DNA from 2 places in the Geobacillus sp. TFV-3 genome. Region 2 is predicted to be linked to the other one. Evidence: a T-box and tRNA genes for the amino acid it is inferred to sense, from the RefSeq annotation. Region 2 holds a T-box; the other holds one or more tRNA genes.
What was found. The T-box of region 2 lies ahead of BJQ97_RS04515 (valine--tRNA ligase). A T-box ahead of a tRNA ligase gene usually reads a tRNA of that ligase, here a tRNA-Val.

Region 1 (15,619 bases), 1.9 Mb from region 2:
GTAGCGGCGAGCGAAACGGGAACAGCCCAAACCAAGAGGCTTGTCCTCTTGGGGTTGTAGGACCGCTCACGATGGGAGTGAGAAAGGAACGGGGTAGACGAACCGGTCTGGAACGGCCGGCCGGAGAAGGTGAGAGCCCTGTAGTCGAAACTTCGTTCCCTCCCGAGCGGATCCTGAGTACGGCGGGACACGAGGAATCCCGTCGGAAGCAGGGAGGACCATCTCCCAAGGCTAAATACTCCCTAGTGACCGATAGTGCACCAGTACCGTGAGGGAAAGGTGAAAAGCACCCCGGGAGGGGAGTGAAAGAGAACCTGAAACCGTGTGCCTACAAGTAGTCAGAGCCCGTTGATGGGTGATGGCGTGCCTTTTGTAGAATGAACCGGCGAGTGACGATGGCGTGCGAGGTTAAGCCGAAGAGGCGGAGCCGCAGCGAAAGCGAGTCTGAAGAGGGCGTTTAGTACGTCGTCGTCGACCCGAAACCAGGTGATCTACCCATGTCCAGGGTGAAGGCCGGGTAACACCGGCTGGAGGCCCGAACCCACGCACGTTGAAAAGTGCGGGGATGAGGTGTGGGTAGGGGTGAAATGCCAATCGAACTTGGAGATAGCTGGTTCTCCCCGAAATAGCTTTAGGGCTAGCCTCGGGTTTAAGAGTGTTGGAGGTAGAGCACTGATTGGGCTAGGGGCCCAAACCGGGTTACCGAACCCAGTCAAACTCCGAATGCCAACGACTTATGCCCGGGAGTCAGACTACGAGTGATAAGATCCGTGGTCGAGAGGGGAACAGCCCAGACCGCCAGCTAAGGCCCCGAAGTGCACGTTCAGTGGAAAAGGATGTGGAGTTGCAAAGACAACCAGGATGTTGGCTTAGAAGCAGCCACCATTTAAAGAGTGCGTAATAGCTCACTGGTCGAGTGGCTCTGCGCCGAAAATGTACCGGGGCTAAACGTGCCGCCGAAGCTGCGGGATGACCGTTGGTCATCGGTAGGGGAGCGTTCTAAGGGCAGAGAAGCCAGACCGGAAGGACTGGTGGAGCGCTTAGAAGTGAGAATGCCGGTATGAGTAGCGAAAACAGAGGTGAGAATCCTCTGCGCCGAAAGCCTAAGGGTTCCTGAGGAAGGTTCGTCCGCTCAGGGTTAGTCGGGACCTAAGCCGAGGCCGAAAGGCGTAGGTGATGGACAACAGGTGGAGATTCCTGTACCACCTTCTTCCCGTTTGAGCGATGGGGGGACGCAGGAGGATAGGGCGAGCAGGCGGCTGGAAGAGCCTGTCCAAGCCGTGAGGCTGATCCGCAGGCAAATCCGCGGGTCGCTAAGGCCAAGCGGTGACGGCGACGGAGCATTCCGGAAGTCCCTGATTCCACACTGCCAAGAAAAGCCTCTAGCGAGGGAAGAGGTGCCCGTACCGCAAACCGACACAGGTAGGCGAGGAGAGAATCCTAAGGCGCGCGGGAGAACTCTCGTTAAGGAACTCGGCAAAATGACCCCGTAACTTCGGGAGAAGGGGTGCTCTTTCGGGTGAAGAGCCTGGAAGAGCCGCAGTGAAAAGGCCCAAGCGACTGTTTATCAAAAACACAGGTCTCTGCGAAGCCGAAAGGCGACGTATAGGGGCTGACACCTGCCCGGTGCTGGAAGGTTAAGGGGAGCGCTTAGCGGAAGCGAAGGTGCGAACCGAAGCCCCAGTAAACGGCGGCCGTAACTATAACGGTCCTAAGGTAGCGAAATTCCTTGTCGGGTAAGTTCCGACCCGCACGAAAGGTGTAACGACTTGGGCGCTGTCTCAACGAGAGACCCGGTGAAATTATACTACCTGTGAAGATGCAGGTTACCCGCGACAGGACGGAAAGACCCCGTGGAGCTTTACTGCAGCCTGATATGGAATTTTGGTATCGCTTGTACAGGATAGGTGGGAGCCTGGGAAGCCGGAGCGCCAGCTTCGGTGGAGGCGGCGGTGGGATACCACCCTGGCGGTATTGAAATTCTAACCCGCACCCCTTAGCGGGGTGGGAGACAGTGTCAGGCGGGCAGTTTGACTGGGGCGGTCGCCTCCCAAAAGGTAACGGAGGCGCCCAAAGGTTCCCTCAGAATGGTTGGAAATCATTCGGAGAGTGCAAAGGCACAAGGGAGCTTGACTGCGAGACGGACAGGTCGAGCAGGGACGAAAGTCGGGCTTAGTGATCCGGTGGTTCCGCATGGAAGGGCCATCGCTCAACGGATAAAAGCTACCCCGGGGATAACAGGCTGATCTCCCCCAAGAGTCCACATCGACGGGGAGGTTTGGCACCTCGATGTCGGCTCATCGCATCCTGGGGCTGTAGTCGGTCCCAAGGGTTGGGCTGTTCGCCCATTAAAGCGGTACGCGAGCTGGGTTCAGAACGTCGTGAGACAGTTCGGTCCCTATCCGTCGCGGGCGGAGGAAATTTGAGAGGAGCTGTCCTTAGTACGAGAGGACCGGGATGGACGCACCGCTGGTGTACCAGTTGTCCCGCCAGGGGCACCGCTGGGTAGCTATGTGCGGACGGGATAAGCGCTGAAAGCATCTAAGCGTGAAGCCCCCCTCAAGATGAGATTTCCCACCGCGTGAAGCGGGTAAGATCCCTCGAAGATGACGAGGTCGATAGGTCCGAGGTGGAAGCGTGGCGACACGTGGAGCTGACGGATACTAATCGATCGAGGGCTTGACCTAATTAGAAAAGCGGAGGCGAGCGTTTCGCCGCGACGGGCAAATGTTCTTCGCCTGCAGGGATGTTCACATCCCGAAGGCGAAGGTTATTTGACCCCGAGCGGCGGCGAGCCGGAGCTGGACAACGAAAAGCGCAGGCTTGCGGCTTCTTCCGACGGTTATCTAGTTTTGAAGGAATGAACATCCTGTTGACAAATCCAACAGGATGGATATAATAAGGATTGTCCATAAGTTGATGATCATTGCCTAGTGGCTATGGCGGAGGGGAAACACCCGTTCCCATCCCGAACACGGAAGTTAAGCCCTCCAGCGCCGATGGTAGTTGGGGCCAGCGCCCCTGCAAGAGTAGGTCGCTGCTAGGCAACCCCGTGGAGGATTAGCTCAGCTGGGAGAGCACTTGCCTTACAAGCAAGGGGTCGGCGGTTCGATCCCGTCATCCTCCACCATTTTAATGAGTTTATCGCTTTGAGATGCAACAACGATGAATCTGCTTCGAGTTACCTCGAAGTATCTCACTTCCTTGAATCAACTAGTAGAGGAAGAGGCAACGAATAGCACACTCAGAGCATTATCAAAACTTACTGGCTTTCTTATCGCCGCGGGGTGGAGCAGTCCGGTAGCTCGTCGGGCTCATAACCCGAAGGTCGCAGGTTCAAATCCTGCCCCCGCAACCAATATGGTCCCGTAGTGTAGTGGTTAACATGCCTGCCTGTCACGCAGGAGATCGCGGGTTCGAGTCCCGTCGGGACCGCCATTTCATCAAACCTAGATTTTTTATAATGCTCGGTAGCTCAGTCGGTAGAGACGAGCTTCAACATCGCTGAATCTGCTTCGAGTTGCCTCGACGCATCCAGCTTCTTTGAATCAGCTGGCAGAGGAAGAGGCACAACAGCAACCAATGAGCATGGTGAAAAGAAAATATGGCTCGGTAGCTCAGTCGGTAGAGCAAAGGACTGAAAATCCTTGTGTCGGCGGTTCGATTCCGTCCCGAGCCACCATATAATTAAGATATGCATGCCGACTTAGCTCAATTGGTAGAGACGAGCATCCGCTTCATGGAATAAGTTGCGAGTTGCCTCGACGCATCCAGCTTCTTTGAATCAGCTGGCAGAGGAAGAGGCACAAAGCTCAACAATAAGTCACTTTTCTCATTCATATCGTGCCGGCTTAGCTCAATTGGTAGAGCAACTGACTTGTAATCAGTAGGTTGCGGGTTCAAGTCCTGCAGCCGGCATCTTTATTTTCAAATAAATCGTAAGCCATTAGCTCAGTAACGAGCGTTGCATCTTCGAGTTCGCTGTGAGTTGCCCCGACGCATTTGGCTTCCTTGAATGGGCTGGCAGAGGAAGGGGCAGGTAGAGCTAGATAATACTTAGAGTGTTTTCCTAACTATGAGCCATTAGCTCAGTAGGTAGAGCAACGAGCGAAGCATCTTCGGATTTGCTTCGAGTTGTCCCGACGCATACGACTTCCTTGAATGGGCTGGTAGAGGAAGGGACATCGTTGGTTGTGAGTGTATACTTAACTATGAGCCATTAGCTCAGTAGGTAGAGCATCTGACTTTTAATCAGAGGGTCGGAGGTTCGAGTCCTCCATGGCTCATCGTCTTGCGGAAGTAGTTCAGTGGTAGAACACCACCTTGCCAAGGTGGGGGTCGCGGGTTCGAACCCCGTCTTCCGCTCCACTTCCGCCGGGGTGGCGGAATTGGCAGACGCACAGGACTTAAAATCCTGGGGTAGGTAACTACCGTGCCGGTTCGAGTCCGGCCCTCGGCACTTGTGCGCTCGTAGCTCAATTGGATAGAGCATCTGACTACGGATCAGAAGGTTAGGGGTTCGAATCCTCTCGAGCGCGTTTGGTCGGGAAGTAGCTCAGCTTGGTAGAGCACACGGTTCGGGTCCGTGAGGTCGCAGGTTCAAATCCTGTCTTCCCGATTTATCATGGGGCCTTAGCTCAGCTGGGAGAGCGCCTGCTTTGCACGCAGGAGGTCATCGGTTCGATCCCGATAGGCTCCACCTTTTGACTTGAATGTGGCGGTGTAGCTCAGCTGGCTAGAGCGTACGGTTCATACCCGTGAGGTCGGGGGTTCGATCCCCTCCACCGCCACTATTATCGGACCTTTAGCTCAGCTGGTTAGAGCAGACGGCTCATAACCGTCCGGTCGTAGGTTCGAGTCCTACAAGGTCCACCATTATTATTGTTGCTTTTTTGGAGGAGTACCCAAGTGGTTGAAGGGGTCGGTCTTGAAAACCGAGAGGCGCCGCAAGGCGCGCGGGGGTTCGAATCCCTCCTCCTCCGCCATGTTTTGTTCTCGATGAATCGCGTAAATGTATTTGAACCATGCCGGCTTAGCTCAATTGGTAGAGCAACTGACTTGTAATCAGTAGGTTGCGGGTTCAAGTCCTGCAGCCGGCACCAGAACGAGGCGACTATGGCGAAGTGGTTAACGCACCAGATTGTGGCTCTGGCATGCGTGGGTTCGATTCCCACTAGTCGCCCTTTTCTTCAATATATTTGCGGGTGTAGTTTAGTGGTAAAACCGCAGCCACGAGCCTTCGCATCATCGAATCTGCTGCGAGTTGCCCCGACGCATCTGGCTTCCTCGAACAGGCTTGCAGAGGAAGGGGCACAGGGGAAGCGTGGGAGATATCAATCAAAATTATATGCGGGTGTAGTTTAGTGGTAAAACCTCAGCCTTCCAAGCTGATGTCGTGGGTTCGATTCCCATCACCCGCTTTTGATGGGCCTATAGCTCAGCTGGTCAGAGCGCACGCCTGATAAGCGTGAGGTCGGTGGTTCAAGTCCACTTAGGCCCACCATGTTTCATTGCATATTGTCTGAGGATTCGCTATAATAACTAATGAAATTTGTCATGATCATTCCGCAATAGCTCAGCGGTAGAGCAACCGGCTGTTAACCGGTAGGTCGTAGGTTCGAATCCTACTTGCGGAGCCATGTTACGGAGAAGTACCCAAGTGGCTGAAGGGGACGGTTTGCTAAACCGTTAGGTCGCAGTTTTGCGGCGCGCGGGTTCAAATCCCGCCTTCTCCGCCATAATGGCCCGTTGGTCAAGTGGTTAAGACACCGCCCTTTCACGGCGGTAACACGGGTTCGAATCCCGTACGGGTCACTGGTTGCTGGCACCAGAGATTCTGGTGCCTTTTTGTACAATTTGTTTTGTCGATTTTTGCGTTTTTTCTTGCAATGTGTGTAGAAATCTGTTATAATCTTTATCGTTAGTTGCAAAATTACGTTATGATTGTTGGGGACAACGCAGTGTTTCGTTTCGTTAAAGAACGAGGCATTGCGTTTTTTATTTCTCACCCTAAACCGAGAAGACCCCCACTTCCACGCGTGAGCGTAGACGGGAGAGCGTTCAAGCAGGGAGGGAGTCTCCCGTTTCCAACGGCAGAAAAGTGGGGGAGAAGATCAAACGAGCAATTGGGCGTCGGCTTCGCCGCCATGAATTTGCACAAACATCGTTTGGATGGCTTGAAGCTGGTGCTTGGCGGTTTCTTCTGGCGTTGATGGGAGAAAGTAAACGATTTGCAAAGCGTTTTTCGTTTCTCTCGTCACGGCGGTCCGCTCCGAATCGACGATCGGACTGCCAAACGGCCCTCGTTCATCTTTGCTGACGAGCTTGTTGGCAAAGTTGACTGTGCGGCCGTTTAACGCGATATATTCGTCTTGTTCCGTGCCGATCGTGAGCGTCACTGTCCCGTCGATGCGGTCTAGATCATAGATGCCGAGCGGAATTTTATAATAGAGTGAAAAAAAGTTGTTTATGTCCGCCGCTGAATGGATAGGTGGGATGAAGCTTTTTTTCTGGATGCGTCGGTACAGGCTTTCACTTGATGGTCGATAGCGGCTTGGGTCCGTTCCGATTTGTTTGAAAGTACGGCGCCATTCGACCATCTCGGGAATGTCGGTAATCGACTTTTCCTGCAGCTCGATGTAAAGAGATTCTTGAAACAGCTCAAGCCGCCCCCTTAACATTTGCGGTGAATCGCTGACCTCGATATGATGATAGCGAATGACGCCGAATTTGCCGGAAGGAAGGCGTTGCTTTAGCTGTTGCGATATCACGCATTTCATCTTGATCACCTCGGGTTTCATTTTACCATATATGATGAAAGGAGGGAAAACGATGGATGTTATGGCATTAAAGCAGGAAGTCGTTGAGTACAGTCGGTCAATCGGCATTGATAAAATTGGCTTTGCAAGCGCCGATCCGTTTGTTGAATTAAAGGAACGATTGCGCCGCCAGCAGGAGCTCGGCTATCAGTCCGGTTTTGAGGAACCAGATATTGAGAAACGGACAAATCCTTCATTGCTTCTTCCGGAAGCAAAATCGATTATTGCCATTGCCCTTGCCTATCCGTCCAAAATGAAAAATGCGCCGCAAGGGACAAAGACGGAACGGCGCGGCGTTTTTTGCCGTGCGTCATGGGGAAAGGACTACCACGATGTACTGCGGGAACGTTTGCAACAGCTCGAGGAGTTTTTGCTGACCAAAGTGCCCCATGCCCGCGTTCGCTGGATGGTGGATACTGGAGAGCTCGCCGATCGGGCTGTGGCGGAACGGGCAGGGATCGGTTGGAGCGGCAAGAACTGCTCCATCATTACACCGGAGTTTGGATCGTATGTGTATTTGGGAGAAATGATTACGAATATTCCATTTCCCCCTGATGAACCCGTTGAAAACCGATGCGGCACATGCACGAAATGCATTGACGCCTGCCCGACCGGGGCGCTTGTGCAAGGTGGGCAGCTGAACGCGCAGCGGTGCCTTTCTTTTTTAACGCAAACGAAAGGCTTTTTGGCTGATGAGTTTCGGGAGAAAATCGGGAACCGGCTGTACGGCTGCGATACGTGCCAGCAAGTCTGCCCAGAAAATAAGGGGAAAGACTTTCATTTGCATCCAGAATTCGAGCCGGATCCGGAAGCGGTAAAGCCGAAGCTCATCCCGCTGCTTCAGATGAGCAACCGTGAATTTAAAGAGAAGTTTGGGGCTATGGCGGGCTCATGGCGCGGGAAAAAGCCGATTCAGCGCAACGGCATTTTGGCGCTCGCTCATTACAAAGACCGAACTGCGGTGCCGCATTTATTGCGGTTGTTGAAAGAGGACAGCCGTCCCGTCATCCGTGGAACGGCGGCGTGGGCGCTTGGGAAAATCGGGGATCCAAGCGCCAAACCCTATTTGGAGGCTGCGCGGCAAACGGAGACGGATGCGGATGTGATCGCTGAGATTGAAAAAGGATTGAAACTGTTGTCCGAGGCAAAGGAATAGGGAAAAAAACGCAGCTTCCCCACATAAGGTAGTAACAAAAACGAAAGTGGTGGAAAGCGGCATGAAAAAACAGTTGCGCGCGTGGTTGGATGAGCGAGCCCGTTCGTTTGTGTCGGAAAGCAACGTACGGAACGAAGAAGCGGCAAGGAAGCAGCAGCTTTGCCAAAAGCGCGGCGCGGAGATCGTCCGTTGCACGATCCGGGGACAAATTGTTGGCAGGCAGACCATCGAGCGGGAAGCGAAAGTTATGTATATTGCCCACCATCAATTTTTAATTCAGCAAAGGGGTTCACTATATATAGAAGAACAGGTTGAGGAGCGATGCGCCTGTTTTGTTCGCGGTGAGCTTGTAGCTGATGAACCGATCAACCGGACGGGAGGCTATATGGAGGCGCCGCGCGTCGAACGGGAACAATGGACAGGGGAGCGTCTTTCTTACCAATATGACCGCGCCCGGGCGGTGCGGTATGCGGAAATGTGGTGGAATCGGCACAATCCGTCGTTTCCGTCGTTTCCAGTCGATTGCACGAATTTTGTCTCCCAATGCTTGTATGCGGGCGGGGCGCCGATGACGGGTTATCCGAACCGGACGAGGGGATGGTGGTGTCAAAACGGAAGTTGGAGTTACAGCTGGGCTGTGGCCCATGCTTTCCGTTGGTATTTGAGCGGGTCGCGCATCGGCTTGCAGGCGGTGGAAGTGGCGGAGCCGGAGCAATTGATGGCAGGTGATGTCATCTGTTATGATTTTCAAGGGGACGGACGCTTCGACCACTCAACGATTGTGGTGGCGAAAGATCAGAACGGGATGCCGCTTGTGAACGCCCATACGACAAACAGCCGAATGCGCTATTGGTCGTATGAGGATTCCAGTGCCTATACGCCGAACATTCGCTATAAGTTTTTTCACATCATCGATCGCAAATAAACGTTGTTGAGGTGAAGGAAATGCCGCTTCATGTAGTGTTATACCAACCAGAAATCCCAGCCAATACTGGAAACATCGCCCGCACATGCGCAGCAACCGATACGTCGCTCCATTTGATCCGCCCGCTCGGGTTTTCCACGGATGATAAAATGTTAAAGCGCGCCGGGCTTGATTATTGGCCGTATGTCAACATTTCGTATTATGACTCGCTTGACGAGCTATTCGCACGCTTTCCGGAAGGGGAGTTTTATTTCATTACGAAATTCGGGCGCCGGTATTATGATTCGTTTGATTTTAGCGATACGGAAAAGGATATTTTCTTTGTGTTCGGCCGCGAAACAACTGGGCTGCCGAAGGAGCTGCTTGAGGCCAATATGGATCGTTGCCTTCGCATTCCGATGAATGACAAAGTGCGCTCGTTAAACTTGTCGAACACGGCGGCCATTTTAGTGTATGAAGCGTTGCGCCAGCAACGGTTTCACGGATTGTCGTAAACAAAAAAACGACCTTCGCACCGGAGGTCGTTTTTTTTGGTCTTATTGTCTGACGCCTGGTTTGTCTTCATAGCCAGCGGTGAAAATGGCTGTCAAAAACGCAATGATAACCCCTAGCACAAGCAAAGTGCGCATCGTTTGTTCCTCCTTCAAGGCATTTTCCCTTTTATTATAACGAATATGGTCAAGCATGTGAATGACTGCGGCCGGTTGTTCGGAGACAAAATTTTTTTTGCGGCGAATGATGCGGGACATCCTCGCATAAATTGTAATAATCTTGCTGTTAGACATCAAGGGTGAGGAGGTCCTTTATGGATATTTTGCAAAAAATCGCCCGGTATCGGGAAGAAGAAGAAAAGTTGAAATGGGAAGGAACGTTTGCCGAGTATTTAAAGATTTTAAAAGAAAAGCCGTGGGTGGCCCAGTCGGCTCATTCGCGCGTTTATAATATGATCAAAGATGCTGGGGTCGAAGAGGTGAACGGACGGAAACGATATAAGTTTTTCAGCCAGCACTTGTTCGGGCTCGAGGAAGCGCTTGAGCGGCTTGTTGAGGAATATTTCCATCCAGCGGCGAAGCGGCTTGATGTGCGGAAACGGATTTTGCTGCTGATGGGGCCAGTTGGCGGTGGGAAGTCGACGCTTGTGACTTTGCTAAAGCGCGGGCTTGAAGAGTATTCCAAAACAGAGCGCGGTGCGGTGTATGCCATTAAAGGCTGCCCGATGCATGAAGACCCCCTTCACCTCATTCCTCACCATTTGCGTGACGATTTTTATAAGGAGTATGGCATTCGCATTGAAGGCGAGCTGTCGCCGCTCAATATGATGCGGCTTGAGAGAGAATACGGAGGACGCATTGAAGACGTGCTAGTGGAGCGCATTTTCTTCTCCGAGAACCGCCGCATCGGCATCGGAACGTTCAGTCCGTCCGACCCGAAATCGCAAGACATCGCCGATTTAACGGGAAGCATCGATTTCTCGACGATTGCGGAATACGGCTCGGAGTCCGACCCACGCGCGTATCGGTTTGACGGCGAGCTGAACAAAGCCAACCGCGGGATTATGGAATTTCAAGAGATGTTAAAATGCGATGAAAAATTTCTTTGGCATTTGCTGTCGCTGACGCAAGAGGGCAATTTCAAGGCGGGACGGTTTGCTTTAATCAGCGCTGATGAATTGATCATCGCTCATACGAACGAAACGGAATATCGGTCGTTCATTGCCAACAAAAAGAACGAGGCGCTCCATTCGCGCATCATCGTCATGCCGATTCCATACAACTTGCGCGTCTCGGAAGAAGAGCGTATTTACGAAAAAATGATCCGCGAAAGCGATGTCGCCGACGTGCATATCGCTCCGCACACGTTGCGGATTGCGGCTATGTTTACCATTTTAACGCGGTTGAAAGAATCGAAGCGGCCGGATGTGGATTTATTGAAGAAAATGCGCTTGTATGATGGCGAAATGATCGAAGGATTCAGCGAGGTCGATGTGGAGGAGCTGAAAAAGGAGCATCCGGACGAAGGGATGAGCGGCATCGACCCACGCTATGTCATCAACCGCATTTCCGCCTGCATCATTCGCAAAGGAGTGCCGTCGATCAATGCGCTTGATGTGCTCCGTTCGTTGAAAGAAGGATTGGATCAGCATCCATCGATCACGAAGGAAGATCGCGAGCGGTACTTGAACTTCATTTCGCTTGTGCGCAAAGAGTATGACGAAATCGCCAAACAAGAAGTGCAAAAGGCGTTCGTCTATTCGTATGAAGAGTCGGCGAAAACGTTGATGGATAACTATTTGGACAACGTCGAGGCGTACTGCAACAAGACGAAGCTGCGCGATCCGCTCACTGGCGAGGAAATGAATCCGGATGAAAAACTAATGCGCTCGATCGAGGAACAAATCGGCATTTCCGAAAATGCGAAAAAAGCGTTTCGTGAAGAAATTTTAATCCGCATTTCCGCCTATGCGCGCAAAGGGCAACGATTTGATTACAACTCGCATGAACGGCTGCGCGAGGCAATCCAGAAAAAACTGTTCGCTGATCTAAAAGATATTGTGAAAATTACAACGTCGACGAAAACACCGGATGAGCAGCAATTGAAAAAAATTAACGAAGTCGTCGCCCGCCTCATTGATGAATACGGGTACAACTCCACGTCAGCCAACGAATTGCTCCGCTACGTCGGCAGCTTGTTGAACCGCTAGGCATGCCTCAAGCCGCTGGGGCATGCTTTTTTCTTATCTTTTTAGCGCATTCTAGACGAAAAGGTCGGGGAGCGGTGTCTCTGCTTAAAGCGGTGTGAAATCGACAATCGGGCTTGTCCATCGTTTTGTTTTCCATATTCATTTGTCAATTATTTTTCGTTTTTGCATAGGATAAAATAAACCAACTTGGCATCATGATGGACCGTTTGGATGACGCCAACATAAGTATATGCGGGAAAGCGAAAAGTGTGAAAATGATTTTTTCGAAGGAGGGGAAAACATGAAGGGGAATTTTGTTATATCGAAAGAAGACTGGTCCCTCCACCGCAAAGGATATGATGACCAAAAGCGCCATCAAGAAAAAGTGAAGGAAGCGATCAAAAACAATTTGCCCGACTTAATTACGGAAGAAAGCATTATCATGTCCAACGGGCGCGATGTGATTAAAATTCCGATCCGCTCGCTCGATGAATACAAAATCCGCTACAATTATGAGAAAAACAAACACGTCGGCCAAGGGAACGGAGACAGCCAAGTCGGTGATGTGGTGGCACGAGACGGAAGCGGGGAGGGGCAGGGGCCAGGAAAGGGTCAAGGGGCTGGCGATTTGCCGGGCCAAGATTATTACGAAGCTGAAGTGTCGCTGATGGAGATTGAGGAAGCGTTCTTTAGCCAATTGGAGCTACCTAACTTGCAACGAAAAGAGCTGGATCAAAATGTAACCCAACATATTGAATTTAACGACATCCGCCGCACCGGATTGATGGGGAACATCGATAAAAAGCGGACGATGCTCGCCGCCTTCAAGCGCAATGCCATGAACGGCAAACCAGGATTTTATCCGATTTACCGCGAAGATTTGAAGTTTAAAACATGGAATGAAGTCGTCAAGCCGGAATCGAAAGCGGTTGTCTTAGCCATGATGGATACAAGCGGTTCGATGGGCATGTGGGAAAAATATATGGCACGCAGCTTTTTCTTCTGGATGACCCGCTTTTTGCGCACAAAATATGAAACCGTTGAGATCGCCTTTATTGCTCATCATACGGAAGCGAAAGTCGTCAGTGAGGAGGAGTTTTTCACGAAAGGGGAAAGCGGCGGGACGATTTGCTCGTCTGCATATCGAAAAGCGCTTGAACTGATCGAAACGAAATATTCTCCGTCGCGCTACAACATTTATCCGTTTCATTTCTCGGACGGCGACAACTTGACATCCGACAATGCCCGCTGCGTGAAGCTTGTTCAAGAGCTGATGAACGTATCGAACATGTTTGGGTATGGGGAAGTCAACCAGTACAACCGCCATTCAACGCTTATGTCTGCTTATAAAAACATTAAAGATGAAAAGTTTCGGTATTATATTCTTAAGCAAAAGTCAGACGTTTTTCACGCGATGAAGACGTTTTTCCGAAAAGAAGAAAAGAAAACGTTTGTGTAGCCCCTTGCTTCGTGTAAGGGGTTTTTTTGATTTCCAGACAAAATTCGACATGCTTACCTGGAATAATTTGTTGTTATTAAGATTGGAAAATGTGAGTGTTAAAAGGGGGACAAATGATGTACGTTGTAGACGGCACTGGTAGAATCTATTATCCGTCGAACTATACGAATTACTTATGGAATGGGCAAACATTGAGGAGGGGAGACAGGAACGATTATGTGAAAACTTTGCAGTCTTGGCTTTATAACTCACATTTCGCACCCCAGTAGTGCAGAAACAAAGGATTTTTTATTCATTTTTTTAAAATATTTTTTGAGCCAACACAACAAGCGATGGCAATCCTTTTTTTACCATCGCTCATCGTTCCTTATGAGATTAGACGTAAATGCTTTCGTCCATTCTCAACTCTTGCAGAATCCTTCGCTGCTCGTAGGTGAGCGGTTTCCCTAACGCGCGTTGGATTTGCCCATCCGGCAGCTCCAACAGGACGACTTTCACATACCAGAACAACTGAAAAATCGCCTGCCCGGTCGGTCGAGTCAGCTTGCGGCCTCCTGCGCCCTTTAACGGGCACTCCGGCGTAATAAACTGACGCACCCGGCGCTGGAAGACGCGGTAAATGGCCAATGCGAGGAGAAACAAATAGCCCAACACCGCCACTCGTTCCGGTTTTTTCACGTAAATCTCGTCCGTAAAGAACGGATCTTTCAGGAAGGAGAAGTTCATTTCCACCGAGATCTGCCCTTTATACAGCTTCAAGATCTCTTTCGCGTCCATTCGTCGGTCCTTCCATTCCTCCGGCACCGTCGTGACGAGAACAAACCGGGACGCTTTCCGTCTCGCCTGTTCCCACGCGTCTTGGTCGAATTCCACGCTCAGGCGAAGCGTGTACAGCGTCTCCATTTCCGGTTCCGCCCCTTTTTTCGGCCGTCCGCGCCGTTTTTTCGGACGCACGATCTCTTCGACGACGGCCTCCACTCGATGGAACCGGGGACGAAGGGATGCCTTGAGGGATGCCAAGGCTTGTTCGGCGTCTTCCCGGCACGAAAACGGGTGGCGCTCCCAACGGGCTTGTTCCTGCGCAAGAAGCTCCGCTTCTTGTGCTCGTTCTTTTTCGAGCGTCTTTCCTTTCCGTTGGTCGAGGGCACTCGATTCGACGACGACCAGCCGAACCGGATGTCCTTCATACGTCGATGTCGTTTCCCATACCCGATACGTGGCGCCGTTTTTCTCCGCCAGCGAAAATGGATCGCTCCACGTCGTGTCCCTGGCATCGGCTTGCGCCAGCACGGTTTTCACGATCCGGAGCGACGAAGGGCCTCTGGTGATCAAAAAGGCGTTCGCCGCTTTCGTTTGCGCCAGCGTGTCCTTCGTCATCGCGGCGGAATCCGCCACATAAATCCATTCGTCCTCGATCTTCGCTTGCTTCAGCTGCTCATGGACACGGGACAGCACCTCGGGATTCCACGTTTTGTCCGGCAGGTTGCCGTCGTGCACATCTCCATAAAAAGGAACGCCATCCTCGTTGCCGATCAGTCCGAAGCCGATCTGCTTTTGCCAATGGTGTTGCCGGTTGTAGCCATGGGCAATATGCAGGGTATCCGGCGAGGCCGATTCATACGTGCCGTAAACCGATACATCGGTCGTATCGGCATGGAACACCCGAAGGGGGATGCCTTCCTCCTTGTAGATCTGCACAAGGCAAGCCGAAATGACTTGATGGATGTTGGCATCATACAGGCGATCCAGATGGCGGGCGATGGCATCGTCATTGAACCAAGAAGGCTGGAGCCCCGGCCGGATCAGCTTGGGCAAATCGATTTCATGCGCCCATCGTTCCAAATGAACCAGCGCTTGACGGCCGCTCAAGATATCCAGGATGAGCAGCCAGACCACATCGCTGGCTCGGGTTTGGCATTGGGGATCCACCGGAACTAGCCGGTCAATCAGCTGGGGGAGGCCAAGATCCTTGAAGATGGCGCTTATTATATTCAAATAGGAACTTTCATAAATAGCACGAATTCGAACGTCCATGGTGTGGAAACTCCTTTGCATTCCTTGTGTACCAAGGACCTATTCGACATCGGGATGAAAAAATCCTCCCGATTTTCGTCGGGAGGGTGCGAAATGTGAGATAAATACAACTGGGAGGTTTAACTTATGGCGGACGAAAAAGTAGACCCCCTATTTTTTCGACTGTCGGAGGCAAGTCTGTGACTTGCCTTCGTCACGCCTTCGCGTGACAGAGGACCGAACAACCAACCGCTTCACAGACAAATGTATTTGTCTGGAAGCGGTGTTGTTCGGTCACCCGACAGTCGGAAAACACCGATTACTCCATAAAAGACGAAAACGTTAAAGTTCTAAATTGCATTTATATAGTTTTGTTAAAAGGAAAATGGAACCATTTTTACATAAATTAACATTTAATTTACGAATCTATTAAAATATTTTAACAATGATCCTGTTAAATGTAAGTAGGATATTTATTTTATTACAAGGAGGAAAAAGATGAAAAGGAAAGGAATTGTCGTTGCTTTGGCTCTTGGAATGATGGTTCCGGCATTGCACCCATCTCAAG
Region 2 (15,619 bases):
CACCACCGTCCGTTGGGGCGAGCATGCGAACGAAACAGCGTGGGTCGAAGGGGTGATCACCGATGAAACAATCCGCTAGAAGGGAAGCCGGCATGACGATGATCGAGCTGTTGGCCGCCGTTTCCATTTCTTTGCTCATCATCGGCGCTATCTACACGGTGTTTTTAACCGGTATTCGCGCCTATGAGCGCATCGGCATCGAAAATGACTTGCGCAGCGAAGCGGACTACGCCATGGCCCGAATAATGAACGAGCTGTACACGCTCTCTCCGGATGGAATGGAAAGTCAAGAAGAAAACAAGCCGCTAACGACCATCACCTTTGTGAAAAACCAAGAATTCAAAGCCGATGTGGACACGGGGCTTGTCTCCCGTGAAGAGAAAAAGCCAGAAAACATCGAGCGGATGACGATCTCCATCCAAGACGGCGCGCTCGCGATCAATGGCGAAACGATCACCACTTCCCGCTTTTTGCTGGACGACTCTTCATCGTTTTCGTTCCGCTGCGCGCGAAAAGAAGGCAACCTTTGCCGGAGCGGCGTCATGACGATCCGTCTCATTGTCTCCGACCGTGGGCACGCCGATCCGAGTGGTTGGCTGTATGCGCCGCCGTTTACCTTAACAACAGAATTCGGCTTTTAAGCATTGCGTTTCGAAACTTTATCTGCGAAGGGGGGAGAGCGATGAACCGACTGCGCTTGAACGCGGCTGGCTACAGCTTGGTGACGACTCTACTCGTCATCACCATCTTTTTTTTGCTCGGCTTGACGATTTTAACAGTCGCCGTCCAGCAAACGCGGTTTACCGCGGTGCGCGTCGAGAACATCGAATCGTTTCATGAAGCCCAAACAGCCCTGAATGAAGCAATTGCTGAGCTTAAAGCTGAGCTTTCAGACGACGATTTTTTTGTTCGTCATGACATTTTCACCCCCAGTCAATGGGATGCCTTTCTCGGCATTAACGAGGACACTCCAGGCCTAGATACGATCGCCGGCAAGCTGAAAGCACGCTACGGCGTGGAGGTGGAAGACGTGTCCTATCGCTTGTACAACATTCCGACGAACAAAGTGTTCCTCCGCGCGCTCGATTTGTCCAAACCGTTTATGGACGGCCATCGTGAGCGGAAAATCAAACGGCTCGTCTTTTTAACGAATACGCCCAGCTTTCTCAAATACGCGCTCGGATCAAAAGAAACAGTCATTTTAAACGGCGGCGTCTATGTGAAGCAAGGGAACGTATACGCCGGACAAAGCGCCTACATAAGCAACGCGGCCAACTACGTGAAAAAAAGCGGCAAGTTAACGATCGCTCCTATCGATGCCGGATTGCCCGCATCAACGAGCGATTCGATTTGGCACATTCATGACAAGCTGCTGTTTTCATGCACGCAAACGAGCAGTTGCTGGAAGACTGACGGCCGAGCTTTCCGAATGGAAGAAGGCCTCTTCTCCCAAGAATGGCCGGACAATGGCGGTCCTCTCATTCAACAAGAGACGGACGATTTCATCGATATTGATTTCGAGCGTACTGTGAAAGATAAATTGCTTCAAGCAGCCGGTCTCTCGCCGTTGTCGCCTGAAACCCAGCAAGCGTATATCGAGCGAATTGGAAACAATGACCAGACACCGCTCGATGTAGCACGGGAGCTTTATCAAGAAGGAAAATTGGCTCGGGTCGTGACAGACGACAAAACACCGTATGAACAATCCATCAATCAGATGCCAAAAGACAAGCCGCTTTGGTTGGACGCAGAAGGGGAGGAGATGCCCCTTTATCGCGACATTGACGTGCAACAAAACGGACAAAACCAATGGCTCATCATCAATGGCAATCTCCGCATTGAAGGGCCGACAAAATCAACTGCGGCTGTGCGGGGCAATTTGATCGTGTTCGGTGATTTGACGCTCACTGGAAACTTGGCGTTGAACGCGAGCATTTACGTCACCGGCAAAACGACCATTTACAACAGCCATATCGACGGAGCGGATGGAAAAGGGCTCGTGTTGTTGTCCAAAGGCACGCTCGATATCGCCCGCATCAATGAATTTCAAAGCTCAAGTGAAATCCCGAACTTAAAAGGATATTTTTATACGGACAGCAGCGCGACGATTTATGCAGTCGGGTCGTATTTGTACATTGAAGGCGGGTTGTTCGCCCGCGGGAACGGAGCAGCTGCTCCGGATACAGACATCAGCGGGCTCGTCATCAACGCCTTTCGCGGCCGGATCGAGCCGAAAGACGGTGAGCCGGGGAACTTCATTCCAAGCTCTGACATACAACAATCCCGCCTGATCGTCAAATACAATCCACGGGTGTTAGTCGAACAAGGAACAGGATTGCCGTTTGTCAATCAAATCTCGCTCGTCGCCGACCGGCTTAAAGTTGAGTGAACGAATACAGCTAAATTCCCTCTCATCCACCCGATCCTTGGGCAAGCGAAAAAAGCGGCTCTCCAATTTAGGAGGCCGCTTTTTTCATTATTACCAACGCCCAGCGTTGCTGCCGCTTTCCCCCTCTTCTTCACGCGGTTGGACAAAGACCCACACTGAGGCTTGAATCGGCCTGCCATCCGGCGTTTTCGCGTTGGCGGTCGCCGTCACAACCGCGTAGCCGACGTCCACTGCTTCCAAATACCATCGGCCATTTTCTTGGACAACATTGACAAAGCGCGAGTCAGACGATGCAACAGAGCGGAGCGTCCGGTCAGTTGCATTTTCCGGAATAAAACGGAGCTCCGGCGCCACCTCCAGCCGATCGCCAACGTTCATGTGTACAATCGAGTTGCGGAACACCATACCTGTAAGCGCCACGTACGGATCCATCACCTTGATGACCGCCGATGCCGACGCATTGCCGCCATCGGCCGCGCGGACGGTGATCGTAACCGTTCCAGGCTTTAGCGCTGTCACCACACCGTTTTGGTCTACCGATGCGACATTCGGATCGCTTGATGTCCACGCAAGCGTTCGGTTCGTCGCATCGCTCGGGAAAATGGTCACAGGAATGGTCTGCGTTTCGCCGACGTTCATCTTCGTTTGATACGAACCAAGCTTCAATTCTGTAATCAGCTTTGTATACGTAAATGTCGCGCTTGCTAGACCTGTTCCCCTCGTCAATCCCCCTGATGCCTGCACCGTCACCGTATAGGAGCCGTCATTGGAAATGGCAATCGCATACGGTGAAGAAAGCGATGTCCAAGCGGCCGCCACACCGTTTCGCACGACTTGGTACTGATACGACACCCCTTCACCAGCCACCAATCCGGTAATTTTCACGGTCGGCGCCTCATAAGTCGTCGCTCCGTTTGGAACGGCGCCATTGGCCGTTACAACGGAAAGATGCGGCTTCATGTATACAGGCACCGTCTGGCCGTTGCTGTACGTGACAAGGAGCACGCCTTCGTCATTCGGATCATATTGCAGCGCCTTGACAGGCAATGGCAATAATCCATATGAATTCGGGTGTTGAGTCGTTCCAACAATGGTAGATGAAGCAGGAGTAAATTGCCACTTGTTTACAAGACCACTCTGATCGCCTTCATAGTAAAAATTCGGAAAATCATCCAAGCGAACTTTCATGCCAATTCGTTCCGTCGGCGGCGCGAGCATCGATGTCCGCGCCCCATAGCGGCTGTCGGTAAAGGTCACGACCGCAGGCGGCAATTGAACATTGTTCATGGCAAAATCAGCTTGCATCACCCATTGCGCTGTCAAGGTCAGTTTGTTGAGCTGGCTGTAATCGAACACCTGGCCGGCAAACGACCATTTGGCATAACGCTTGCCGTTGTTTTCAAAGGTTGAGACTTTGCCCTCTGGAACGACAGAGATACCGTGGGGCAGTTCTTGGACAATGCTCACATTACTGATCGTCCCTGTCGCATTGCCGACATAGCCGACAAGGGACAGCGAATACGTCGCCCGGAAGCGATTGTCGTTGCCATCGGTGGCTCCGCGCTTGATTAAGCTGTTGATCTCATTGGTCAATCCTTGCAATTTCACCGTGCCCGTAAATGACGGCGGCGCTTCGTCTTTGACGGTGACCGTCACAGCTTTTGTTATCGATGGCTGCAGTTGTCCATACACATCCCGATACGTCAACTCCGCGTTGAACGTATACGTTCCTTTCGCTTTAAACGATACGGGAATCGGAATCGTCACCGGCTCGGGAGTGCCTTGGCCGGCTTGATACGGAATCGAAAACGAAATATAGGCGTTTTGTTTCGCGTCATCAAGCCATACTTGGCCATTTTCTGCGATGGCGACATTGCCGCCAAACGACGAAAGCGGGATGCGGATCGTTCCGGTGATCGCCGGTGTCGTAGCAAGTTGGGAAAACTGTTGGAACAAAGCGGTCAAATTTTGCGTCGTGCCTTGCCGCGCTTCGCCGCCAGCAGTCGCCGACAGCGTCTGTAAATAATCTAAATCGACTTCACCGTTGTTGCCAAAACCAATCGAATATAAAGTAATATTGTTCATCCCAAGCGTCTTCGCCACCGCTATGGCATTGGCTCGAATTTTCGTTTCGATGCCGCTGTAGGTGAATGGATAACCGTTATCCCAAGACACTCGCCCTCCATTGACATAATCTTGGCCATCGCTGTAAAATTGGCGGGAATATCCTTTGTTGTCGGTAAAACGAATGCCAGCGGTCCGGCCGTCGCTGTACAGTTCGTAAGTGACAGGAAAAGAATCGGTGATTTTATTTCCTGTATACTGGTATCCGCCAAAAGATTTGGGCTTAACCTCCCGATACGTAATGGAATCGGTTGTATTCAACACGGTCGGCATGCCATCGGTTAAGAAAATAATGTATTTTTTGCGCGTCGGATCAGTGAAATAGGACTGGGCAAGCGACAGCGCCGCCGAGTAATTCGTCCCGCCGCTGGCGGTCAAGCTGTTGCCGACATTGAGAATGGCATCAAGCTGGCTTAGGACATCCGAGTATTTCCCAAACGGAACCACACTTGCTTGTCGGACTCCATCGGAAAACGGGATAAGTGCAAAGCGGTCATTTTGATTGTAATTGGACTTAAAATAGTTGACCGCCGCTTGCAAAGCGGATTTCGCGCTTTGCAATTTTGTCGATGTCATTGAGCCCGACACGTCCATGACAAACACGACATCGATGGGGGGACGGATGAGTCCTGAAACAGCGCCTTGTGGAACCAGCGTCACATCGAGCCGGCCTTGGGCATCGCCGTTTGGCGGCTTGGCGTATTCCGGCTGTGAAAACGAGAGGGAAAAATCCAATTTAGCCGTGCTCACCTCAATTTGCCTTGTATATGGATAAGGCGCCTGTGGGAATGAAAAATACACATCCTCTTTTTCATTTCCCAACACGCGATACGCATCGACGGTGATTTGGTAAGTCGCCGTCGTTCCCGAAGCTGGTGGCCACTTGCCGCGCATGTCGAGTGAAAACGTATACTTTTTCTCCCCGTTTCTGTTCGCCGGCGCTTCCACCGCTTCGGCTCGGTAGCTGACCGCCGTTCCGCTTTGTTCCTTCGGCTGAATGCGAATCATAAAGTAGCGAATGCTGTTCCCTTGCCCGTTGCCGCCCCCTGGTGCGGTCGCCCATCCCTCAATCTTCTCATCGGAAACAAACGTAATGGCCCCTTCCGGCTGATCTGCGTAAGCGACACCCGCCTTCACCGGCCATACACTCACCATCAGCCATAGCAACATCCCCCATAACAACCAGCCGCGCCGCCGTTGCATATGCCTCCCCTCCCGAGCCAAAAGAACTATCTTTCTTCTATTATATCAATCCTTTTCATCACTTGGCATTATTTTTTTAGAAGTTTTCGCACTTCAGATATAAAGTAAAGCGATCCAGTGACAAGCAACAGCTCGTCGTTTCCCATTCGTTTTTTCTTCTCGATGAGCCAGCCTGTCCAATCATCTGTCGCCGCCTTATGCAGATGAGACGAAAGGGCAGCAAGCGCTTCCGCCAACGCCGCGCGCGGAAAATCGAACGTTGTAAACGTCATCGTTGTCGCCAGATCATCAAGCAGCCGAATCATCCGCTCGAGCGGCTTGTCCGCCAATGCGGCAAACAAAACATGGACGCGTTTGTCAGGATAATGGGTGCGCACCGTCTCCACAAGCGCATGGATGCCGGCCTCGTTATGGGCGCCGTCAAGGATGATGAGAGGATTGTCGCTCATCCGCTCAAACCGGCCGGGCCAAGTGGCCGTTGCGAGCCCGTCGGTGATATGCTCCGGATCGATCAAAAACGAATAGCCAAGCCGCAATAGTTCTGCCGCCATCACCGCCACCGCCGCGTTTTCAACTTGATGGGCGCCGGGCATAGAAATGCGCAAACCGCGATATTCGGCAAATGGCGTCGTGACGGAAAACTGTTCCCCTTCGGCCGTCGCCTGCCGGTCGGAAACAGTGAAATCAACGCCGAGCCGATACGTTTTCGCCTTCCGCTCCGCCGCCGTCTTGGCGATCACGTCCCACGCCTCAGGCTCGTTCACTGCTGTCACAAGCGGAACCCCTGATTTAATGATCCCCGCTTTTTCCGCGGCGATTTGTGCGAGTGTATCGCCTAAGATGTTCATATGGTCGTAGCTGACGTTCGTAATGACGGAAACGAGCGGATAAATGACGTTCGTCGAGTCCAAGCGTCCGCCGAGGCCGACTTCAATGAGCACGATGTCTTGAATGTGTTTTTTGCCGAAATAATACAGCATCATCGCTGTGATCACTTCAAATTCGGTCGGCCCGCCGAGCTCTGTTCGTTCCAATTCATCCGCCAGCGGTTTGATCGTCTGCACGAGCTCTACAATCTCTTCATCGCTGATCGGTTCGCCGTTGATGCTGATCCGTTCGTTAAACTGCTCAACATACGGCGAGGTGAACGTCCCGACCGAATACCCCGCCGCCTGCAAGATCGAACGCAAATAGGCGACCGTCGACCCTTTGCCGTTCGTTCCCCCGATATGGACGGCACGGACGCGGCGTTCCGGTCGTCCAAGTTTTTCCATCATCCATTCCATCCGTTTCAATCCCGGTTTCATGCCAAGCCGCAGCCGCCCGTGAATCCAAGCGACCGCTTCTTCGTATGTTCGAACCATGTTGACCATCCTCCTTGTCCTTTGTACCCTGATCCATCAAGAAAAAACCGAATCGCATATGTCGAAGGCATTCCTCTTCTTTCAACAACATCATCTTCCATCGAAAAAGACGAATCCACTCGAAAGCGGATTCGTCTTCATCATAATCAACAGCTGGATCGTTTGTCTACCGTTTGAGCTCGGCGAGGCGCGCCTTGACGGCTTCGCGTTTTTCCATGTAATCTTGCCGCTTGCGCCGCTCTTCTTCGACGACATGAGCCGGCGCTTTCGCCAAAAATCGTTCGTTCGCCAGTTTCGTTTCGACGCGCTCGACTTCTTTGTTCCATTTGTCAAGCTCTTTTTCAAGCCGCTTAATTTCTTCCTCAATATTGATCAACCCTTCAAGCGGCATGATAAGCTCGGCGCCGGTGACGACCGCCGTCATCGCTTTGTCCGGCGCGGGAACGTTTGTATCGATCAAGAGCTCGCTCGGGTTGCAGAACCGCTCAAGATAGGCGCGGTTTTTCAACAGCGCTGCGCGCACTTCGTCGTCTTTCGCCTTAATATAGAGCGCAATCGGCTTGCTCGGCGGCGTATTCACTTCGGCGCGCACGTTGCGGACGGCGCGGATGATGTCGACGAGCATCCGCATTTCTTCCGCGGCTTCTTCGTTTGACAGCTCAGGGCGCGCTTGCGGCCACGGAGCGACGGTGATCGATTCGCCTTCATGCGGCAAGTTTTGCCAAATTTCCTCGGTAATGAACGGCATGAACGGGTGAAGCAGGCGCATCGTGTTGTCGAGCACATACGCCAGCACGGAGCGCGTCGTCTTTTTCGCCGCTTCGTCGTCACCGTAAAGCGGCAATTTCGCCATTTCAATGTACCAGTCGCACAAGTCGTCCCAAATAAAGTTGTACAGCGTGCGCCCTGCTTCGCCGAATTCGTATTTCTCAGCGAGCTTCGTCACCGTGTCGATCGTTTCGTTGAGACGCGTTAAAATCCAATGGTCGGCGACCGTTTTTTCGCCGCTCAAATCAAGCTCCTCGTACGTCATGCCGCCCATGTTCATCAAGGCAAAGCGCGAAGCATTCCAAATTTTGTTAGCGAAATTCCACGTCGCTTCGACTTTTTCAGTGCTGAAGCGCAAATCTTGCCCCGGCGAGCTGCCGGTCGCCAAGAAGTAACGAAGCGCGTCAGCGCCGTATTGGTCGATCACATCCATTGGATCGACGCCGTTGCCGAGCGACTTGCTCATTTTCCGCCCTTGGGCGTCGCGGACAAGACCGTGGATGAGCACGTCTTTAAACGGCCGCTTCCCGGTGAACTCGAGCCCTTGGAAAATCATGCGTGACACCCAGAAGAAAATGATGTCATAGCCAGTGACAAGCACATCGGTCGGGTAGTAGCGCTTGTAATCCGGCGATTCCACATTCGGCCATCCCATTGTCGAGAACGGCCAAAGCGCCGAGCTGAACCACGTATCGAGCACATCCGGGTCTTGCTCCCAGTTTTCGATATCTTTCGGCGGTTCATGGTCGACGTACACTTCGCCCGTTTCTTTATGATACCACGCCGGGATGCGGTGCCCCCACCAAAGTTGGCGCGAAATGCACCAGTCGCGGATGTTTTCAAGCCAATGCAAATACGTTTTTTCAAACCGCTCCGGCACAAACTGCACTTTCCCGTCGGTTTGTTGCAGCTTGATCGCCGCTTCGGCGAGCGGCTTCATTTTCACAAACCATTGCGTCGACAAATACGGTTCAACGACCGCACCGCTCCGTTCGCTATGGCCGACCGAGTGCACGTGCTCCTCGATTTTAAAGAGGACGCCTTGTTCTTGCAAATCGCGGACGATTTGCTTCCGGCACTCGAACCGGTCAAGCCCTTGGTATTGCAAGGCGTTTTCATTCATCGTGCCGTCTTCGTTCATGACAAGAATGCGCGGCAAGTTATGGCGGTTGCCGATTTCAAAGTCGTTCGGGTCGTGCGCCGGTGTAATTTTCACCGCCCCGGAGCCGAACTCCATATCGACATACTCGTCGGCGATGATCGGAATTTCGCGGCCGACGATCGGCAGCTTCACCATTTTGCCGATCAAATGCTTATACCGCTCGTCATCCGGGTGCACGGCAACGGCTGTATCGCCGAGCATCGTTTCCGGACGGGTCGTCGCCACTTCAATGTAGCCGGAGCCGTCGGCGAGCGGATAGCGCAAATGGTAAAGTGCGCCTTTCACTTCTTTATAAACGACCTCAATGTCCGACAAAGCGGTTTTCGTCACCGGATCCCAGTTGATGATGTACTCGCCGCGGTAAATGAGCCCTTTCCGGTAGAGCGACACGAACACTTCGCGCACCGCTTTTGAGAGCCCTTCATCGAGCGTAAACCGCTCGCGCGTGTAGTCGAGGCCAAGCCCTAACTTCGCCCATTGGCTGCGAATATGGCCGGCGTATTCTTCCTTCCACTTCCATGTTTCTTCTAAAAACTTTTCCCGCCCTAAATCGTAGCGCGACATCCCTTGCTGGCGCAGCTTCTCTTCCACTTTCGCCTGGGTGGCGATGCCGGCGTGATCCATTCCCGGAAGCCACAAAACATCATACCCTTGCATCCGTTTCATGCGCGTAATGATGTCTTGCAGCGTCGTATCCCACGCATGCCCTAAATGCAGTTTGCCAGTGACGTTCGGCGGCGGAATGACGATCGTAAACGGTCGTTTGTTCGGATCACCGGTCGCTTCAAAAAATTTTCCTTTCAGCCACCATTCGTAGCGCCCCGCTTCAACCGCGCGGTGGTCATATTTCGGCGGCATCGACACTTCCTGCTGTGCCATATCATTTCCCTCCTTCAACGTGATGGACAATGCGGCTGACGGCGGCTTCCCACTGAGCCATGCCGCGCAGCCGGCAAGCAAAAAAGCCCCTTTCATCCCAAAAGGACGAAAGGAGCTGCTTTCGCGGTACCACCTTTTTTCTTAAGCCCAAAGGCTTAAGCGCTTCATTGGCATAACGGCATGATGCCGGCTTCCTCTACTCGGCAGCAGCGCCTTTCAAAGAAGCAGCTCAAGGGCGACCTTCCAGCAGCCATCATCCTAGGAAATCTCGCAGCTTCTGATTTCCCTCTCTGCAGGTGCGGACCGCTGTACTCCTCCCCGTCTTCGCTTTTGTCATCATTGTTCGATTATTATACTACCATTGTCCATCATCTTTGCCAAGTTTTTATTTATTTATTCTACTGCCGCCCGTTTGGTGACAAACATTTTTTCTATTCATATTGTATAGTAAACCGGAGAAGGAGGGAATGTCGATGAGGCGATTCAACCCGTATTCGTGGCCGCCGTGGCTTCGGCAAGTGCGAGCCGTCTGCGCCCAAGTGATCATCCCGCTCACCATTTTTCAAGCGATCCGCACCATTTTTTTGCCGACGACGTTTGATGTCATTTTATTGGCCATCTTCGTTTTCATTGCCGTGGCGCTTCATCTGGAATGGATTTAGTGCAACGCCGTGTTGTTTGGGCTGCATTCAAAATCCATTTAACCATTGCTGCTTTCATCCGCCGGCGGTTCATTGTCCACCGCTTCTTCCTGCTGCTGCGCGGCGTCGCGTTGGACAAGGTGCATGACAACCGCCTCCATGTTTTTAAACGCCAAATAACAGCGCTGCAGCGCGGCCACATATTCCCGTTCGTTCCGCTCGTTGCGCGAAGCGGCCTCATACCGCTCCAAACAGCGGACAAACCCACGCGGCTCCGCCAAATGGCTGTATAAAAACGCCCGCTCCCCGTCGGACAGCGGCAGCTCCTTCTCGTACTCCTCCATCCCTTCAAACCACTCGCGCCCAAGCGGCGGCATTGTCTGTACGTGAAAACGGACGGCAGCGATCACATCAAAGAGCGGCGAATTCCAATGCGCCCGCTCCCAACTGATCCAATACGGGGGGATATAGTGGGAGAGGCGCGCTTTGCCGTGCACCCAGGCGATGCGCCATTGCTTTGTCTCTTTGAGCGTCTCTTCCCACGCATCAAGCCGTTCTTCAGCGAACGAGTACGCGCGCATCATCTCATGGAAATATGTGCAGCATTGGAGCTGAAACGGCGACATGTACCATGCCGCTTCGTACCGCTCAATCCGTTCTTCCCACACCGTCCGCGCCCGTTGCCATTCGTCCTTTTTTTGTTTTCGGTACGCCGCCGCCTCTTCCTCACTCACCTGGATCGTGCGGACGGTGGCGCGATGGAGGCGGGCAAGCTCGCGAAAAAAGGCGCGGACCGGGTCCCCTTCCGCCTTCGCTTCGCCGTCATGCCATGCTTGCACATAATAAAGACGGCCGCCTTCTGTGGCAAACAGCGACCGCCGCCGCGTCAGGCAAAGCGGGAGACAACGGGGGCCGCCATGCTGAAGAGACTGCCAAACGGCGGCGGCTTCTTGCTCGCTTTCGAGCGGCTTTAAAGCGAAAACGCCGCAGTTCGTGTATACCTTGACGGCTTTGCCTCGCTGCTCCATGCGCACTGGACGAAGCCCATACTGGACGAGCACAGCATCATATTGGTCAGACTGTGCGGCCATCGTGACGCCCCCTTATCGGCAAAAGAAACGGAAAGCGTCCCTTTCATGAGAAAGGACGGCTTCCCGCCATGGCCGGAATATACAAAAGCTGCCCCTCGTGCACGTCATCTGGGCTTTCCAAATCATTGGCGCGCAACAGCTGCGAGACGGTCACGTCATACCGTTCGGCAATCTTGTCCAATGAATCTCCTTGCTGGACGATGCAAATTTTCAGTTTCGTAAACTCTTCCGCCTCGCTTTTCGCAAATAGTTTCGTCAAGTAAAGCGCATTTTCGCTTTTTGTTTTCGTTTCTTCTTCCTCTTCTTCCTCAACCGCCTTTTTCGCCGCCCCGATCGATACCTTCGCCTCAGTTGGCGGCAGCAGCGAAGCGATGTCTTCCTCCGTCTGTGCGCTGACCGCCTTCGTTTCCGTCTCAAGCGGCAAAAACGGCTCTTTGGCCTCTTCTTCACCCTCCGTTTCTTCATGACGCATGACGGCTGGCTCCATGACGGAAACCGTCGTTTCGCCAGCGGCAAAAGCCGGCTGTTCATCCTCCTCATCGGCGAAATCATCCACGGAAGCAAACGCTTCCTCACCGGCCGCTTCCTTGCGGGCGATCGATTCAAACGGGGCAAACAGCGGTTCATCGTCCTCCTCATCGTCCGGCCAATCATCACCAAGCGGCGCTTCGCTGATGCCGCTGATCGAAATGTCGGCAGTGATGAGCAATCTTCCGTTTTCATCCAAATCATAATCAAACGATTCAACCGTCACGTACACATCCTCAAGGGAACGAATGCGGTTTTTTGGAATCGTAATATCGATTGGAAAACGGTGCGACAGTTCGCTGATCCCGTCTTCGCGCACCGAAATGTGTTGAATGAACCGATAACCAGCCAGCTCAAACACGTCGTCATCCGCTTCATCCTGCCCTTCGCCCGCTTGGCGAAATTCGCCGCTCAACTCAAGCGCGCCGCGGATCGTAATGTATTGGTCGTACTCATCGACGGAAATGACCGGATCAAGAGAAATGGATAAAAACTCGGCGACTTCCTGTCCTCTTTTAAACCAGACCGATTCTTCCAATGAAAAACGCAAATACGATTGCTCCAACCGGGCCTCCTCCTTCCGTCCCTTCGGCAAATGGTTTGCATGACATTATCCATTGTATGAACGGAAACGAGGAGGTATGATAAAAAATTGGGCTGCCGACAGTCGGCAGCCCCTTTCCTTATCCGTGCAGACGGGCAAACACCCGCTCAGCAGCAGCAATCGTGTATTCAATATCGTCATCACTGTGCGCCGTCGACAAAAACAGCCCTTCAAATTGCGACGGCGGCAGGAAAATACCTTCATTCGCCATTTCCCGATAATAGGCGGCAAACAGCTCCAAGTCGGACGTTTTCGCTGTCTCGTAGTTGACCACCGGCTCGTTCGTGAAGAAAAAGCCGATCATCGATCCAGCGCGGTTGATCGTATGCGGAATGTCGTATTTCTCTGCTGCCTGATGGAGCCCATCCGCAAGACGCGCCGCTTTGCGGCCAAGCTCTTCGTACGTTTCCGGCGTCAGCTGGCGGAGCGTTTCGTACCCGGCCGTCATGGCGAGCGGGTTGCCGGAGAGCGTGCCGGCTTGGTACACCGGCCCACTCGGCGCGACAAGCTCCATGATCTCGGCTTTGCCCCCGTACGCCCCGACCGGCAAGCCGCCGCCGATCACTTTGCCGAGGCACGTCAAATCCGGCTCAATGCCATAATACCCTTGGGCGCAGTGGTAATCGACGCGGAACCCGGTCATGACCTCATCGAAAATCAATAAGGCTCCATATTGTTTCGTCACCTCGCGCAGCCCCTCCAAAAATCCGGGAGCAGGTGGAACGACGCCCATGTTGCCGGCGACCGGTTCGACGATCACCGCGGCGATGTCTTCACCAAACCGCTCAAACGCATAGCGGACGCTGTCCAAATCGTTGTACGGCACCGTGATCGTATGCTGGGCGACCGATTCCGGCACGCCCGGGCTGTCCGGCAGGCCGAGCGTCGCCACGCCGGAGCCGGCTTTAATGAGTAGCGAATCGCCGTGGCCGTGGTAGCTGCCCTCGAATTTCACGATTTTGTTGCGCTTCGTATAGCCGCGCGCTAAGCGGAGGGCGCTCATCGTCGCCTCGGTTCCGGAATTGACCATCCGCACGATTTCCACCGACGGCACCCGCTCGATGACGAGCTTGGCGAGCTCATTTTCAAGCAACGTCGGAGCGCCAAAACTAGTCCCTTGTTCCGCCACCCGCTTCAATGCCTCAACGACTTGGGGATGGGCATGCCCTAAAATGAGCGGCCCCCATGACAGCACATAATCAATGTACTCATTGCCGTCAATATCGTAAATTTTCGATCCTTGGCCGCGCGCCATGAAAATCGGAGTCATCCCGACCGACTTGAAGGCGCGCACCGGGCTGTTCACCCCGCCCGGCATCCATTTCACCGCTTCTTCGTAAGCGGTTTTTGACCGTTCGTAGCTTCGCATGCTTCCGCCCTCCTCTCTATTCAGCCATCCAGCGGGCGACATCTTTCGCAAAATACGTAATGATCAAATCCGCGCCCGCCCGTTTCATCCCTGTCAACATTTCCATGACGACCGACTTCTCATCGATCCAGCCGTTTTGCGCCGCCGCCTTGATCATCGCATACTCGCCGCTCACGTTATAGGCGACAAGTGGCAGCGGAAAGCGGTTTTTGATGTCGCGGATAATATCCATGTAGGCAAGGGCTGGCTTCACCATCAAGAAATCAGCGCCTTCTTTGACATCCGACTCTGCCTCGCGAAACGCCTCAAGGCGGTTGGCCGGATCCATTTGGTACGTCTTCCGGTCGCCAAACTGCGGCGCGCTGTCGGCGGCATCACGGAACGGGCCGTAAAACGCCGAAGCGTATTTGATTGCATACGACATGATCGGCACATACTCAAACCCTGCTTCATCAAGCCCACGGCGAATGGCGGCGACAAAGCCGTCCATCATGTTCGACGGCGCGATGATGTCGGCGCCGGCTTGCGCTTGGCTCACCGCCGTTTTGGTGAGGAGCTCGAGCGACGGGTCGTTCAGCACACGCTCGTTTTCGACGACGCCGCAATGGCCGTGGCTCGTATATTCACATAAACACGTATCCGCAATGACGACTAGATCCGGGTGTTCGGCTTTGATTTGGCGGATCGCCCGCTGAACAATCCCTGTCTCACAATACGCCTGCGAACCGACTTCATCTTTTTCATTCGGCACGCCAAACACCATGACGGCGGGAATGCCAAGCTTGGCGATGTCGTCCGCTTCCTCGGATAAGCGGTCAAGCGATAAATGGTAAACCCCTGGCATCGACGGCACTTCCCGCTTAATGCCCCTTCCCTCAACCACAAACAGCGGATAAATGAGATCCTCGACGCGAAGATGCGTCTCACGCACCATCGCCCGAATCGCAGCCGTTTGCCGCAAACGGCGATGGCGGTCAAATGACAGTGCCATTCATCGTCCCTCCATGGAAAAATATTGTTCCATCGCTTTGATGATACCATCCGTCGTGTAATCCGTCGGACAAATATGGACTGGAATGCCCGCCCGCTCGGCCGCTTTTTTCGTCACCGGTCCGATGCAGGCGACCGCAACACCGGAAAGAAGGGCATCCGCTTCTTTGTCAAGAAGGCGGACAAGGCTGTCAACCGCCGACGGGCTCATCAAGGTGACCGCATCAAGCTCCCCCCGGCGCAACAGCAACAACAACCGCTCCCGGCCGCTTTCATCAGGCTCGGTCTCATACACCGTGAGCTCGTCGACGACGGCCCCTGCGTTTCGCAACGACTGGGGCAGCGTCGGACGGGCCAAATTCCCTTTCACAAACAGTACACGATCGCCTCGTTTGATATGCGGAACGAGCGCGGCCGCCAGCCGCTCAGCGGTGTAATCATCCGGCACGAGCGCCGGGGAAAGACCTTGCTCGGCGAGCGCCGCCGCTGTTTTCCGGCCGACAACGG

Region 1: it encodes a tRNA-Val, which carries the amino acid that the T-box ahead of BJQ97_RS04515 (valine--tRNA ligase) is inferred to sense. The anticodon was not compared.

The regions. Positions count from the first base shown of each region.
Region 1 is NZ_MPSP01000001.1:2,803,990-2,819,608, reverse strand. Features, by position in the region: rRNA gene BJQ97_RS14315 (23S ribosomal RNA) at 1-2,687, shown strand, start outside; rRNA gene rrf (5S ribosomal RNA) at 2,930-3,046, shown strand; tRNA gene BJQ97_RS14305 (tRNA-Val) at 3,055-3,130, shown strand; tRNA gene BJQ97_RS14300 (tRNA-Met) at 3,282-3,358, shown strand; tRNA gene BJQ97_RS14295 (tRNA-Asp) at 3,363-3,438, shown strand; tRNA gene BJQ97_RS14290 (tRNA-Phe) at 3,607-3,682, shown strand; tRNA gene BJQ97_RS14285 (tRNA-Thr) at 3,846-3,918, shown strand; tRNA gene BJQ97_RS14280 (tRNA-Lys) at 4,214-4,286, shown strand; tRNA gene BJQ97_RS14275 (tRNA-Gly) at 4,294-4,368, shown strand; tRNA gene BJQ97_RS14270 (tRNA-Leu) at 4,374-4,459, shown strand; tRNA gene BJQ97_RS14265 (tRNA-Arg) at 4,465-4,538, shown strand; tRNA gene BJQ97_RS14260 (tRNA-Pro) at 4,545-4,618, shown strand; tRNA gene BJQ97_RS14255 (tRNA-Ala) at 4,627-4,699, shown strand; tRNA gene BJQ97_RS14250 (tRNA-Met) at 4,717-4,790, shown strand; tRNA gene BJQ97_RS14245 (tRNA-Ile) at 4,799-4,875, shown strand; tRNA gene BJQ97_RS14240 (tRNA-Ser) at 4,895-4,985, shown strand; tRNA gene BJQ97_RS14235 (tRNA-Thr) at 5,027-5,102, shown strand; tRNA gene BJQ97_RS14230 (tRNA-His) at 5,110-5,182, shown strand; tRNA gene BJQ97_RS14225 (tRNA-Gly) at 5,350-5,420, shown strand; tRNA gene BJQ97_RS14220 (tRNA-Ile) at 5,427-5,503, shown strand; tRNA gene BJQ97_RS14215 (tRNA-Asn) at 5,565-5,639, shown strand; tRNA gene BJQ97_RS14210 (tRNA-Ser) at 5,646-5,738, shown strand; tRNA gene BJQ97_RS14205 (tRNA-Glu) at 5,743-5,814, shown strand; gene BJQ97_RS14200 (B3/B4 domain-containing protein) at 6,114-6,779, opposite strand; gene queG (tRNA epoxyqueuosine(34) reductase QueG) at 6,832-7,974, shown strand; gene BJQ97_RS14190 (amidase domain-containing protein) at 8,036-8,899, shown strand; gene trmL (tRNA (uridine(34)/cytosine(34)/5-carboxymethylaminomethyluridine(34)-2'-O)-methyltransferase TrmL) at 8,920-9,393, shown strand; gene BJQ97_RS14180 (PrkA family serine protein kinase) at 9,705-11,600, shown strand; gene yhbH (sporulation protein YhbH) at 11,881-13,038, shown strand; gene BJQ97_RS14170 (IS1634 family transposase) at 13,414-15,072, opposite strand; gene BJQ97_RS14165 (PhoX family protein) at 15,550-15,619, shown strand, end outside.
Region 2 is NZ_MPSP01000001.1:896,944-912,562, reverse strand. Features, by position in the region: gene BJQ97_RS04540 (type IV pilus modification PilV family protein) at 1-79, shown strand, start outside; gene BJQ97_RS04535 (PilW family protein) at 63-641, shown strand; gene BJQ97_RS04530 (hypothetical protein) at 683-2,389, shown strand; gene BJQ97_RS04525 (VWA domain-containing protein) at 2,480-5,716, opposite strand; gene BJQ97_RS04520 (bifunctional folylpolyglutamate synthase/dihydrofolate synthase) at 5,785-7,080, opposite strand; gene BJQ97_RS04515 (valine--tRNA ligase) at 7,247-9,889, opposite strand; T-box leader at 9,988-10,223, opposite strand; gene BJQ97_RS04510 (hypothetical protein) at 10,363-10,551, shown strand; gene ysxE (spore coat protein YsxE) at 10,590-11,621, opposite strand; gene spoVID (stage VI sporulation protein D) at 11,665-12,714, opposite strand; gene hemL (glutamate-1-semialdehyde 2,1-aminomutase) at 12,833-14,122, opposite strand; gene hemB (porphobilinogen synthase) at 14,139-15,113, opposite strand; gene BJQ97_RS04485 (uroporphyrinogen-III synthase) at 15,114-15,619, opposite strand, start outside.